Regions from separate parts of the Duffyella gerundensis genome, predicted to be linked through region 2. Evidence: predicted binding sites of a transcription regulator. Region 2 holds the regulator's gene; each other region holds the start of a gene.
The links. Region 2 encodes CRP, which controls carbon source genes, mostly activating them, when cyclic AMP is high. Its sites were predicted from a motif close to ATGTGANNNNNNTCACAT; they were not measured.

Region 1: cdd (cytidine deaminase) is a predicted target of CRP. The motif match lies at 1,195-1,212, and genes of this name have one in related genera.
Region 3: rhaS (HTH-type transcriptional activator RhaS) is a predicted target of CRP. The motif match lies at 1,092-1,109, and genes of this name have one in related genera.
Region 4: garD (galactarate dehydratase) is a predicted target of CRP. The motif match lies at 1,392-1,409, and genes of this name have one in related genera.

The regions. Positions count from the first base shown of each region.
Region 1 is NZ_LN907827.1:2,570,812-2,573,956, forward strand. Features, by position in the region: gene EM595_RS11935 (CidA/LrgA family protein) at 71-451, shown strand; gene EM595_RS11940 (CidB/LrgB family autolysis modulator) at 448-1,140, shown strand; gene cdd (cytidine deaminase) at 1,258-2,145, shown strand; gene EM595_RS11950 (NAD-dependent malic enzyme) at 2,306-3,145, shown strand, end outside.
Region 2 is NZ_LN907827.1:394,288-397,432, forward strand. Features, by position in the region: gene EM595_RS01675 (YccS/YhfK family putative transporter) at 1-807, opposite strand, end outside; gene crp (cAMP-activated global transcriptional regulator CRP) at 871-1,503, opposite strand; gene EM595_RS01685 (phosphoribulokinase) at 2,218-3,087, opposite strand.
Region 3 is NZ_LN907827.1:1,979,120-1,982,264, forward strand. Features, by position in the region: gene rhaB (rhamnulokinase) at 1-948, opposite strand, end outside; gene rhaS (HTH-type transcriptional activator RhaS) at 1,232-2,056, shown strand; gene rhaR (HTH-type transcriptional activator RhaR) at 2,069-2,938, shown strand; gene rhaT (L-rhamnose/proton symporter RhaT) at 2,956-3,145, opposite strand, start outside.
Region 4 is NZ_LN907827.1:3,023,928-3,027,072, reverse strand. Features, by position in the region: gene garD (galactarate dehydratase) at 1-1,224, opposite strand, end outside; gene EM595_RS13975 (MFS transporter) at 1,716-3,074, shown strand; gene EM595_RS13970 (enolase C-terminal domain-like protein) at 3,071-3,145, shown strand, end outside.

The sequences.
Region 1 (3,145 bases), 1.6 Mb from region 2:
AAAAATGTGATCTGTAGCACGCTAAGAATTTTCGTCGTAAGATAAGCACATACCACATCAGGAGCCAGTCATGCGCCCGGCACTTACGATCTGTTGGCATTACCTTCGCGCCTTTATCATCATCTATCTCTGCCTGTTTGCAGGCAACGGTCTCGCCGCGCTGCTGCCAATCACCATACCGGGCAGTATCCTTGGCATGCTGGTGCTGTTTACCCTGCTGACCGTGCAGATCATCCCGGTAAAATGGGTGAAGCCCGGTTGCCACATCATCATTCGCAATATGGCGCTGCTGTTCGTGCCGATCAGCGTTGGCGTGATGAGCTACACCGATATCCTTACCGCCCAGTTTGGGCCGATTGTGGTGTCATGCATTGTCAGCACGATTCTGGTGATCGTCATTGTTGGCGTGGGTTCGCAACGCCTGCACGCCGAGCCGGGAGAAAAACCATGATCGATATCTGGTGGTCTCTCCCGCTGACGCTTGGCGCCTTCTGGCTGGCACGCAAGCTGGCAACCACGCTGAAAATTTCGCTGCTCAACCCGCTGCTGGTTTCTATGGCGATCATTATTCCCATTCTGCTGCTCACGCATATACCCTATTCCCGCTATTTTGCCGGCAGCGCTATTCTCAACCAGCTGTTACAGCCTGCGGTAGTGGCACTCGCCTTGCCGCTTTATGAGCAGCTGCAACAGATCAGGGCACGCTGGAAATCGATTGTAGGGCTCTGCTTTATTGGAAGTATTACCGCGATGACCTCGGGCACGGCTATCGCGTTATGGATGGGGGCAACGCCGGAAATCGCCGCCACCATTATTCCCAAATCAGTGACCACCCCGATTGCGATGGCGATTTCGGCCTCGTTGCACGGCATTCCGGCCATCAGCGCTATCTGCGTGTTAATCGCCGGAGTGTTTGGCGCAGTGTTTGGCCACATGCTGCTTAACCTGTTTAAGGTGCGTACAAAAGCGTCGCGCGGTCTGGCTATTGGCAACGCCTCGCATGCCCTTGGCACCGCTCGCTGTGCTGAACTCGACTATCAGGAAGGCGCATTCAGCTCACTGGCGCTGGTGATTTGCGGCATTCTCACTTCGTTGCTCGCGCCCTTTCTTTTTCCGGTTTTGTTAAGGCTGTTGGGCTGAAAGTTTGCGAGAGATCTCGCAAACTTTGCTCAAGTTTCAAATCTTGCATTGATAGCGCGATTTAGATCACATATAACCGCCTGATTGCTCTTCCCTCTTTGCTGATGAGACTCACTCATGCACCCACGATTTCAACAGGCGTTTACCACTCTGCCATCCGACTTACAGCAGGCCATTGCGCCTGTGCTTGCCGCTGACGATTTTGCTGCCCGCTTAACACCGCAGCAGGTTGCCGATCTGCAACAACAAACCGGCCTTGATGCTGATGCGCTGGCATTAGCGCTGCTGCCGCTGGCGGCGGCCTGTGCGCTGGCCACGCTCTCGCATTTTAACGTGGGTGCCATCGCCCGCGGTGCCAGCGGCAGCTGGTATTTTGGCGCTAACATGGAATTTGCAGGCACCACCATGCAGCAGACCATTCATGCCGAGCAGAGCGCCATTACCCACGCCTGGCTGCACGATGAAGCGAAGCTGGAAACCGTCACCGTTAACTACACGCCTTGCGGGCACTGCCGTCAGTTTATGAATGAACTGAACAGCGGCACCGCGCTGCGCATTAGCCTGCCCAATCGTCCGGCTACCACGCTGGCGAACTATCTGCCTGACTCATTTGGCCCCGGCGATCTCGATATTCATGAGCGCCTGCTGACCCCGGTCGATCACGGTTATCAACCTGCTGGCGATGCGCTTGCTCAGGCCGCTATCGCAGCTGCCAGCCGCAGCCATGCGCCTTACAGCAAAGCGCACAGCGGCGTGGCGCTGGAAAGCGTCAGCGGCAAGATTTATGCCGGCCGTTACGCTGAAAATGCCGCCTTTAACCCCAGCCTGCCTCCATTGCAGGCGGCGCTGATTCTGATGAACATGGCTGGCGAAGGCCAGGCGATTAAGCGCGCCGTTCTGGCTGAGCATCCTCAGGCACTGCTGGTTCAGCATGATGCCACCCGCGCTACGCTGGCCATGCTCGGCTGTAGCGATCTGCACCTGGCGGCGCTGACAAAAGCGTGATGCCGCTTTTTAGTAAAAAAAGTATCGCTTTTGTTATCCGTTGCTAACAAAAGCTGTACTTCTGCGCGAATTTTCTTAGGATCGGGCACACAACTTATCCCTGACAATATCCAGGCTAACGGTTGCGGCGCAGCCCGGTCTGAGATGGAGCAAACACTGCATGGAACTCGACTACGAAAGTAAACGTTCGCTGTATATCCCTTATGCTGGCCCTATTCTGTTGGAATTCCCGTTGTTGAATAAAGGCAGTGCCTTCTCCGTAGAGGAGCGCAACGACTTCAATCTCAATGGCCTGCTGCCGGAAACCGTAGAAACCATCGAAGAGCAGGCTGAACGCGCCTGGCGCCAGTTCCAGGATTTCAAAAACAACAACGATAAACACGTTTACCTGCGTAATATTCAGGATACCAACGAAACCCTGTTCTACCGTCTGCTCGATAACCATCTGGAAGAGATGATGCCAATCATCTACACGCCAACGGTCGGCGCAGCGTGTGAACACTTCTCTGAAATTTACCGTCGTGCCCGTGGTCTGTTTATCTCCTACCCTAACCGCGCCAGCATTGAAGATATGCTGCAAAATGCCACCAAGCAGAATGTTAAAGTGATTGTTGTCACCGACGGCGAGCGCATTCTTGGTCTGGGCGATCAGGGCATCGGCGGCATGGGCATTCCTATTGGTAAGCTTTCTCTTTATACCGCGTGCGGCGGCATCAGCCCGGCGTACACCCTGCCTGTGGTTTTGGATGTTGGCACTAACAACCAGCAGCTGCTGAATGACCCGCTCTATATGGGCTGGCGTCATCCGCGCATCACCGGTGAAGAGTACGATAATTTCGTTAACGAATTTATTCAGGCAGTAAAAAGCCGCTGGCCAAACGTTCTGCTGCAGTTTGAAGATTTTGCGCAGAAAAATGCCATGCCGCTGCTGGAGCGCTATCGCGACGAAGTGTGCTGCTTCAACGATGACATTCAGGGCACCGCGGCGGTGACGCTGGGT
Region 2 (3,145 bases):
AGCGTTCCAGCGGATTACTGCCTCGGCATGGCTCTTTTCCACCAGCTTTTGCACCTCTTCCGGCTGATGCAAACTCACCGAAATGTGCTCCTGCAGATCCAGTGCCACCTGAAATGCCCGCGTCAGCCGCTTGTGGCTGTTGTCACGATTGGCCGCCAGCATGTGCATTTGCTGATAACAGGTATTAATGAGATCGACCACTTTCTGTTGCCGTGCCAGCAACGGCGGCAGCGCTTTTTCAGGATCGGTGAGCTGGGTCAGCAGGCTGTATTTTTTATCACAATAATCTGCCAGTTCACGATAGATCAGGCTGAGTGTCTCGCGCATCGGCTGCTCTTCCCACAGCCAGAACCAGAACGCATTGAACAGCCCATACCATAAGGTGCCACCAATATAGAGCAGCGGCGGTGCCCAGATCGGCAGCTTACCTGTCAGGCTCAGGGTAAAGATGGCGGCGATCAGTGAACCCGATAACAGGCGGCCATGCAGCGGGCTGATTTCGCCCAGCACGCCGAGCAGCATGGTCATCGCAAACAGGATCGCGGGCAACGGAATGCCATGCAGCGTTAAGACCTGCATCAGCAGGCTGCTGGTTGCAAACAGAGAACCGCCCACAATTAGCCGCTTAAAAAAGCGTTTGTGCGGCGTATCAAGACCAGAAATATTACAGCAGGCAGGAACCAGCGAGAACAGCAGGCCTTTTTGCAGATCGCCGCACAGCCAGCTGATGGCCACCGGCAGGCACAGCACCAGCGTCTGCCGCAGGGCATAATTTACTTCAGGGTGGTAGATGAGTCGGCGCCACATCAGCTTTTCACAACATAGAAAACGGCGTGATGAGCAATCATCACGCCGTCGGGGTAAGAAAAATCAGCGAGTGCCGTAGACGACGATCGTTTTACCGTGTGCAGAAATCAGGTTTTGATCTTCCAGCATTTTCAGAATGCGGCCCACCGTTTCGCGGGAACAACCAACGATCTGGCCGATCTCCTGACGGGTGATCTTAATCTGCATGCCATCCGGGTGCGTCATCGCATCAGGCTGACGCGCCAGATTCAGCAACGTTTGTGCGATGCGGCCGGTCACGTCCAGGAACGCCAGGTTGCCCACTTTTTCTGAGGTAACCTGCAGGCGACGCGCCATCTGTGAGGACAGACGCATCAGGATGTCGGGGTTAACCTGAATCAGCTGGCGAAATTTCTTGTAAGAGATCTCAGCCACTTCACAGGCGCTTTTCGCGCGAACCCAGGCGCTGCGTTCCTGACCTTCTTCGAACAGGCCAAGCTCACCGATAAAATCGCCCTGATTAAGGTAAGAGAGGATCATCTCTTTGCCTTCTTCATCCTTAATTAACACCGCAACTGCACCTTTAACGATGTAGTAAAGCGTCTCCGCTTTTTCACCCTGGTGGATGAGCGTGCTTTTGGATGGATATTTGTGAATATGGCAATGTGACAGGAACCATTCGAGTGTAGGGTCTGTTTGCGGTTTGCCGAGAACCATTCGCTATTATCCTCTGTTGTAATCGTGCCCTAAACACAGGGGCAAGATTCCCTGTCAGGCGTTGAAATAGTAAAGCTATTCCTTTGAAGGAAAGTCGGCGGGCTGCTGTTTTGAGTTTTGCTCATCAGTGCTCCCGTTTTCGCTTGCGCAACGAAAATATTACAACTTCGTTTGTAGCACAGCTTTCACTTACTGTCTTCTGTTGTCTCGCTTCAGCATGATGTACATCGTGTCAGATTGCGCTTTTAGCAGGGCAGGTTGACGCGATCATACTCACACTCGATCAATGGTTATAGTAAAGCGCATGTCAGCGGAGCGAAGAGCATAATCCCCGCTTTTAGGAGAATCCTCAGGCGTGCAGTACTGCGTAACAGCATGAGTATTGACGGGCCGGTGCGTGATTGCGGCGAGGATAATATCACTGGTAGCAAGCATTTGCAGTGCAGTCGTGCGTTTTCTTTGCTGCTGACGGCAAGAGCGGGCTGGTTTGCATAGCGGAAAAGTATTATCGGCAGTCTGTATCGCCCGATCTCATATCATGATCGTCCGCAGCGCAAAAATCAGGACAAGGGCGAGGAGAGAATAGCGCACCTGCAGAACACCAATACGTGATGATTAACAGGCGTAACGGCTGGCGCAGCGGGCAATGGTCAAACCGCTAAGGTTAACGATTTGTAAAATATTTGTGATTGCCGCCCGCGGCCCGGCTGCATTTTATTCGATCTTTTTACCTTCCATTAAACGTTGTACCAACGGCGTCATAATCAGTTCCATCGCCAGGCCCATTTTGCCGCCCGGTACCACCAGCGTATTGATGTGCGAGATAAACGAGCCCTGCAGCATGGCGAGTAAATAAGGAAAATCGATATCTTCCAGGCCGCGGAAGTGAATCACCACGAAGCTTTCATCCAGCGAGGGAATATCCCGCGCGGCGAAGGGGTTTGAGGTATCCACCGTTGGAACGCGCTGAAAGTTGATGTGCGTGCGCGAAAACTGCGGCGTGATGAAATTGATGTAATCATCCATTGAGCGCACCACGGAATCCATCACCGCTTCACGCGAGTGACCGCGCTCGCTGGTATCGCGCACCAGCTTCTGGATCCACTCAAGATTGACGATAGGCACCACGCCGACCAGCAAATCGACCTTGTCCGCCACGTTATGCTGCTGTGTGACGACGCCGCCGTGCAGGCCTTCGTAAAACAGGATGTCGGTGGGTTCCGGCAGCGGTTGCCACGGCGTAAAGGTGCCAGGCACCTGGTTCCACGGCACCGCTTCATCATAGGTGTGCAGATATTTACGTGACTGGCCGGTACCGTTCAGCCCGTATTCAATAAAGGTCTGTTCCAGCAGGCCAAAATCGTTAGCCTCTGGGCCAAAATAGCTGACGTGGCGCCCGGAATCGCGCGCTTTACGGATCGCCATATCCATTTCAGGCCGGGTAAAACGGTGAAAGCTGTCACCTTCCAGTTCGGCCGCTTGCAAATTAAACTGCTGAAAAATCTTGCGAAAGGCGAGACTGGTGGTGGTAGTACCGGCGCCGCTGGAGCCGGTAACGGCAATGATCGGATGCCTTGCTGACATAGTGCTGCTCCCTGAATGGATCTGCGACAGGCATTGTTAACATGAGTCAACGCGCCTG
Region 3 (3,145 bases), 1.6 Mb from region 2:
AGTAATATCCGTGACCTGCAGTTCGTCGCAGATACGCTGCAACAGCCACATGCCCATGATATTTTTCAGCACGCGGTAGCGCCCTTCAATACCGCCTTCGTTGGTCACGTTGGCCGCCAGCGCCGCGGCGCCGGTATGCGCGTACGGGCTTTCAAATCCCATCAGCGACCAGGTGCCGGAACTGATCCATGCCGTATCGCTGTGCTCCAGCGGGACGGCCATCACCGCGCTGGCGGTATCGTGGCTGGCTACGGCGATCATCGGCACCGCTTTGCCGCTGGCACTCTGCCAGTAACCCACGGTGTTACCCGGCTGGGTCGGCTTTCCGAACCAGCTTTTATTCGCGCCCGCCCACGCCAGCAGCGTCTCGTCCCACTCACCGCTCTGAATATTCATCAGTTGGGTGGTGGTGGCGTTGGTGTATTCCCAATTCATCTCCCCGGTAAAGCGGTAGTGCAGATAATCGGGAATCATCAACGCATGGGCGACCCGGACGCACTGCGCCGGTTCGCGCTGGCTGAAGGCGCGCAGCTGCCAAAGGGTGTTAAACGGCAGAAACTGAATGCCGGTACGCTGCCACAGCGCCTCACGTCCCCACTGCTGCTCCGCCTGCGCCATCACGCCGTGGGTGCGGCCATCACGATACGAGACCGTTTCACCCACCCGCTCGCCGTGCTGATCGAGCAGCACCACATCCACTCCCCAGGTATCGATACCGATGCTGTCGATATCGATACCCTGCGCATCCAGCCTCGCCAGCCCGGCGCGAATCTCCTGCTCAAGCGCGTCGAGATCCCAGCAGTCATATTCGCCGCGCATCACCCGCCGGTTGGCAAAGCGATGAATCTCCTGCAGCGCGATCTGCCCGGTGTCGCGCTGATAACGCGCTAGCATGACCCGTCCACTGGAGGCGCCGAGATCGACAGCTACAACATTGCGTATTGTCATGGCTTTAGTTTCCTGATGTTCCAATGCCATCAGTCTACGTTTCAGCCGTGCGGCCACCTTGCCCGCAGTGCCAGAGCCTGTAACGCGTTGGCAAGGTTACAAAGAAGCATGCGTAGCAGCTCACAAAATAAGGTTTCAGCCCTCTGTGATGCTGCCCGCATTTCTGACACTTTTAAGCGCTTTCTTGAAGTTTTTGCCTGAATACGCGCTTAGCTTGTTCAAAATTCAAGGTAAGTTCTCTGGTCGCGTAATAGGCTGCAGAATTGTTAAAGGAGGATCAATGATGACCATATTGCACAGCGCAGACTTTTTCGCCGACGGTGATTTTCCCATCACCATCGAGCCACGGGCACCGCAGGATGCGTTTCCCGAGCATCATCACGACTTCCACGAGATCGTGCTGGTGGAGCAAGGCGCGGGCATTCACGTGTTTAATGGTCAGCCGCAGAGCCTGTGCGGCGGCTGCGTCTGTTTTGTGCGCGATCACGATCGCCATCTCTATGAGCAGACCGAAAATCTCTATCTGACCAACGTGCTCTACCGCAGCCCCGACGCGTTTCGTTTTCTCAACGGATTGCAGGATCTGCTGCCGCAGGAGCAGGATGGCCGTTACCCTTCGCACTGGCGCATTGGCAACCGCGTGATGAGCCAGGCGTGCCAGCTGGTGGCGCAAATGACGCCGCTGACGCTGAGCTATTCGCTGGAGAAGCAGGCGCAGCAGGAGCTGTTGTTTTTGCAGCTGCTACTGCTGCTGCGCCAGGGCCGCCATGATGAGCAGAGCAGCGATCAGGAAGCGCGGCTGCATCGCCTGCTCGACTGGCTGAACGATCACTACAGCGAAGAGATTGACTGGGAGGCGTTAGCGGATCGTTTCTCGCTGTCGCTGCGCACCTTGCATCGCCAGATGAAACAGCAAACCGGCATTACGCCACAGCGTTACCTCAACCGGTTGCGGCTGCTGCAGGCGCGTCATCTGTTGCGTCACAGCGAGGCGCGCATCACTGATATCGCCTTCCAGTGCGGTTTTGGCGACAGTAACCACTTTTCCACCCTGTTCAAACGCGAGTTTGGCTGCGCGCCCCGCGCTGAGCGGCAACATATGCTGTAACCGGAGCGCCCGATGCCGTTGATCCTGTCACGCGATGACTACTTTCCTTCGCCCGCCATGCCGGTTGCGGTGGCTGAACGCATGCCGCAGCCCTCATTTCCGCCGCATCAGCACGCCTTTGAGGAGATTGTGATTGTCTGGCGTGGTAATGGCCTGCACGTGCTGAACGATCGGCCATGGCTGATCACCTGCGGCGATATTTTTTATCTGCGTGAAGGCGACTGCCACAGCTACGATTCGGTTAATGATCTGGTGCTGGATAATATTCTGTTCTGCCCGGATCGCTTTACGCTGGGCTTTGATTGGAATGAGCTGCTGCCACCGCGTGACCTGGATCAATCAGCATCATGGCGGCTGACCACCCGCGGCATGGCATTAGCGCGCGGCGTGCTGGTTCAGCTGGAGCGCGAGAGCCGCAAAACCGATCGGCTTTCGGTGCAGCTGGCTGAAGCGCTGTTTCTGCAGCTGGCGTTGATTCTGCGTCGTCACCGCTATGTTGCGGATGGCAGCCGGGCCTTGCCGGAAGGTGAACAGCTGGATCTGCTGGTAGCGGCGATTCAGGGACACGGCAGTCGACCTTTTGACCTGACGCTGTTCTGCCAGCAGAACCGCCTCAGTGAGCGCGGTCTGAAGCAGCTGTTTCGCCAGCAAACCGGCATGAGCATTGGCCATTACATTCGTCAGCTGCAACTCTGCCAGGCGAAATATCTGTTGCGCACCAGCAGCTGTTTGATTGGCGAAGTGGCCGCGCGCTGCGGTTTTGATGACAGTAACTATTTCTCCGTGGTGTTTACCCGCGAAACCGGCCTGACACCCAGCGCCTGGCGGCAACGCTTTCATCCTGCCAGTAGCGCCATCATCAGCGAGGCGGGCGCGCCCTGACGCGCACCGCCGTTGCATTACGCTGCCAGACCCAGCCCAACGATATTGGCCGCAATAATAATCACTACACATCCCAGCGACAGCACGCCAACCGGACGACGGCCCGCCGATTTCCACTCTTTCAGCAACAGCCCAACCAGGCCACCGCAGAGCACGTACAGGCTCATGTGCAGCATCCAGCTGACAAAGTCATACTGCGGTGGAATT
Region 4 (3,145 bases), 1.1 Mb from region 2:
ATAAATCAGGCCACGACGGGTAGGGCGTTCGCCGGGAGAAAGCACCTCAACAATGGCGCTGCGTCCTGATTTGGCAATCGAACCCAGTGCTTTTTCTACCACGTTCGCCAGGCCACCTTTTTTATTGCCTGGTGAGGGATTGGCGCTGCGGTCGGTTTTACCCTGATTGAGGTAGTCGTCATACCACGCCATCTCTTCCAGCAGGCGCTTGCCTACCGCTTCATCGATCACGCGCGGCGTCAGCAAATGAATCGCATCGCGTACTTCCGTGACCTCTGAAAACATCACCGTGGCACCGCAGCGCACCAGCAGATCGGAAGCGAAGCCGACCGCCGGGTTGGCGGTCACGCCGGAAAAAGCATCGCTGCCGCCGCACTGCATACCGACAATCAGCTCTGAGGCGGGGCAGGTTTCACGCTGGCGCTGGTTAAGCCGCTGCAAATGGCGCTCGGCCACCTGCAAAATTGACGTCACCATCGCCTCAAAACCGACAAACTGCTCATCCTGTAAACGAATAATGTCATCATCGCCGACGTTAATCGCCTCCAGCCCGCCGCCCGGCGCCAGCAGACGCTCTGGCTGCAGCTTCTCGCAGCCGAGGCTGACCACCATAATTTCGCCGCCGAAGTTAGCGTTGAGCGCCAGGTTATGCACGGTGCGGATCGGCACCACCGCTGCCGGGGCATTGATCGCCACGCCACAGCCGTAAAGGTGATTCAACGCAACCACGCCGTCGACGTTGGGATAGCGCGGCAGCAGTTCACGCTCAATGATCCTGACCACATGATCGACCACGCCCGCCACACAATGCACGCTGGTGGTAATGCCGAGCAGATTGCGCGTGCCAACGCTGCCATCGGCGTTGCGATAGCCTTCAAAGGTGTAACCCTCAAGCGGTGGCAGCGGCGGCGGCACCTGATTCGCCAGCGGCAGGCTGGCCAGCGGCGGTGCTTCCGGCAGGGCCACCAGCGACTCCTCTACCCAGCTGCCCTGGGCAATATCCTGCACGGCATAACCAATAATTTCGCCATAGCGCAGAATCGGTTCGCCGCGGGCAATGGCGCTGAGCGCCACTTTATGGCCCTGCGGCACCTGCTCAATCAGTCTGAGGCCACCGGCAAACATCGTACCGGCGGGAAGGCCATGATTATTCACCACAATGGCGACATTGTCCGACTCATGCACCTTGATATAAAGCGGTGTCTCTACGGTGATTTTATTCATTGCTCATCTGCCCACAGTGAGAAAACGGTAAAAGTGATGCGATACACATCAACTGCGGAAATTGTTTGCCGGAAAAAAGTATAGGCAGCCGCGGGGGGCACCACACTGTGCAAATGTCGGCCATTCAGCGGTTGATTGCGGCTATTTTCTGGCGCTTCACCAGGTACAAGTGAAGATTCTCACAAAGCCCGATAAAACCATGCGATTTGGCGTAATAAATCGGCGCTAAAAACGGTTTTCGTGAGCGCTCGCGCACTAAAATGTGCAAATGCCATAAAAACGATGTTTGTTAGCGCAAATACTCGTGCGTTCATCTAATGCCTGCGCCAGCCGCCCTTCATATACTTTTCAACGTTGCACCAGGATATGACCTGACACTGCGCAAAGAGATTGTTTGCCAACAATAAAATCGCTGTGTTTAACCCGACCTCATTCTGATACCCAACGCGATGTGTATGCATGCAGAGTGAAAACAGTTTCAGGAGTGCATCATGAGTACAGTCAGCCCCGCCAAAAGCGCGGTGGAGAAAAGAACCAACGCGCGGTATTGGATCGTTGTGATGTTATTTATCGTCACCTCGTTTAACTACGGTGACCGCGCCACGCTCTCCATCGCTGGCACATCAATGGCCAGGGATATCGGACTCGATCCGATCGGCATGGGTTATATCTTCTCTGCATTCTCATGGGCTTATGTGATCGGGCAGATTCCGGGTGGCTGGTTACTCGATCGCTTCGGCTCAAAGCGCGTCTATTTCTGCAGCATCTTTATCTGGTCGCTGTTCACGCTGTTACAGGGTTTTGTTGACGTCTTTGATGGCTTCGGCATTGTGATTGCGTTGTTCACCCTGCGCTTCCTGGTGGGTCTGGCGGAAGCTCCTTCATTCCCCGGTAACAGCCGCATTGTCGCGGCCTGGTTTCCGGCGCAGGAGCGCGGCACGGCGGTGGCCATCTTTAACTCGGCGCAATATTTCGCCACGGTGATTTTTGCGCCGATTATGGGTTGGCTGACCTCTGCCGTCGGCTGGGCACACGTTTTTTGGTTTATGGGCGGGCTGGGCATCATCCTCAGTTTTGTCTGGCTGAAGGTGATCCACGATCCCAACGATCATCCGGGCGTCAACAAAGCGGAGCTTGAATATATTGAGCAGGGCGGTGCGCTGATCAACATGGACAAGAAGAAAGAGGAGCGCAAAGTCGGCTGGGACGAAAAAATGTTCCAGATTCGCCAGCTCATCAGTTCACGCATGATGCTGGGCATCTATCTCGGCCAGTACTGCGTCAACGCGCTAACCTACTTTTTCATCACCTGGTTCCCGCTCTATCTGGTCAACGAGCGCGGCATGTCGATTCTGAAGGCGGGCTTTGTCGCCTCGATTCCCGCGGTATGCGGCTTTATCGGCGGCGTATTGGGCGGGGTAATTTCCGACATGCTGATGCGCAAAACCGGCTCGCTGAACATCGCCCGTAAGACGCCGATTGTGGTAGGCATGCTGATGTCGATCTCCATGGTGGTCTGTATTTATGTCGATACCGAATGGGTGGTGGTGTTCTTTATGGCGCTGGCCTTCCTCGGCAAGGGCATTGGCGCGCTGGGTTGGGCGGTGATGGCCGATACCGCACCGAAAGAGATCAGCGGTCTCAGCGGCGGTCTGTTCAACATGTTTGGTAACGCGTCGGGCATCGTAACGCCTATCGCTATCGGCTACATCATCGCGACGACCGGATCGTATAACGGCGCGCTGGTCTATGTCGGCATCCACGCCTTTGTCGCTGCGTTCAGCTTCCTGTTCATCACCGGCGACATCAAACGCTTTGAACTGAAACCGATGCACAAGGATCCACTATGACGACGCAAAGCAGCCCGGTGATCACCAGCATGAAGGTGATCCCGGTGGCGGGCTACGACAGCATGTTGCTC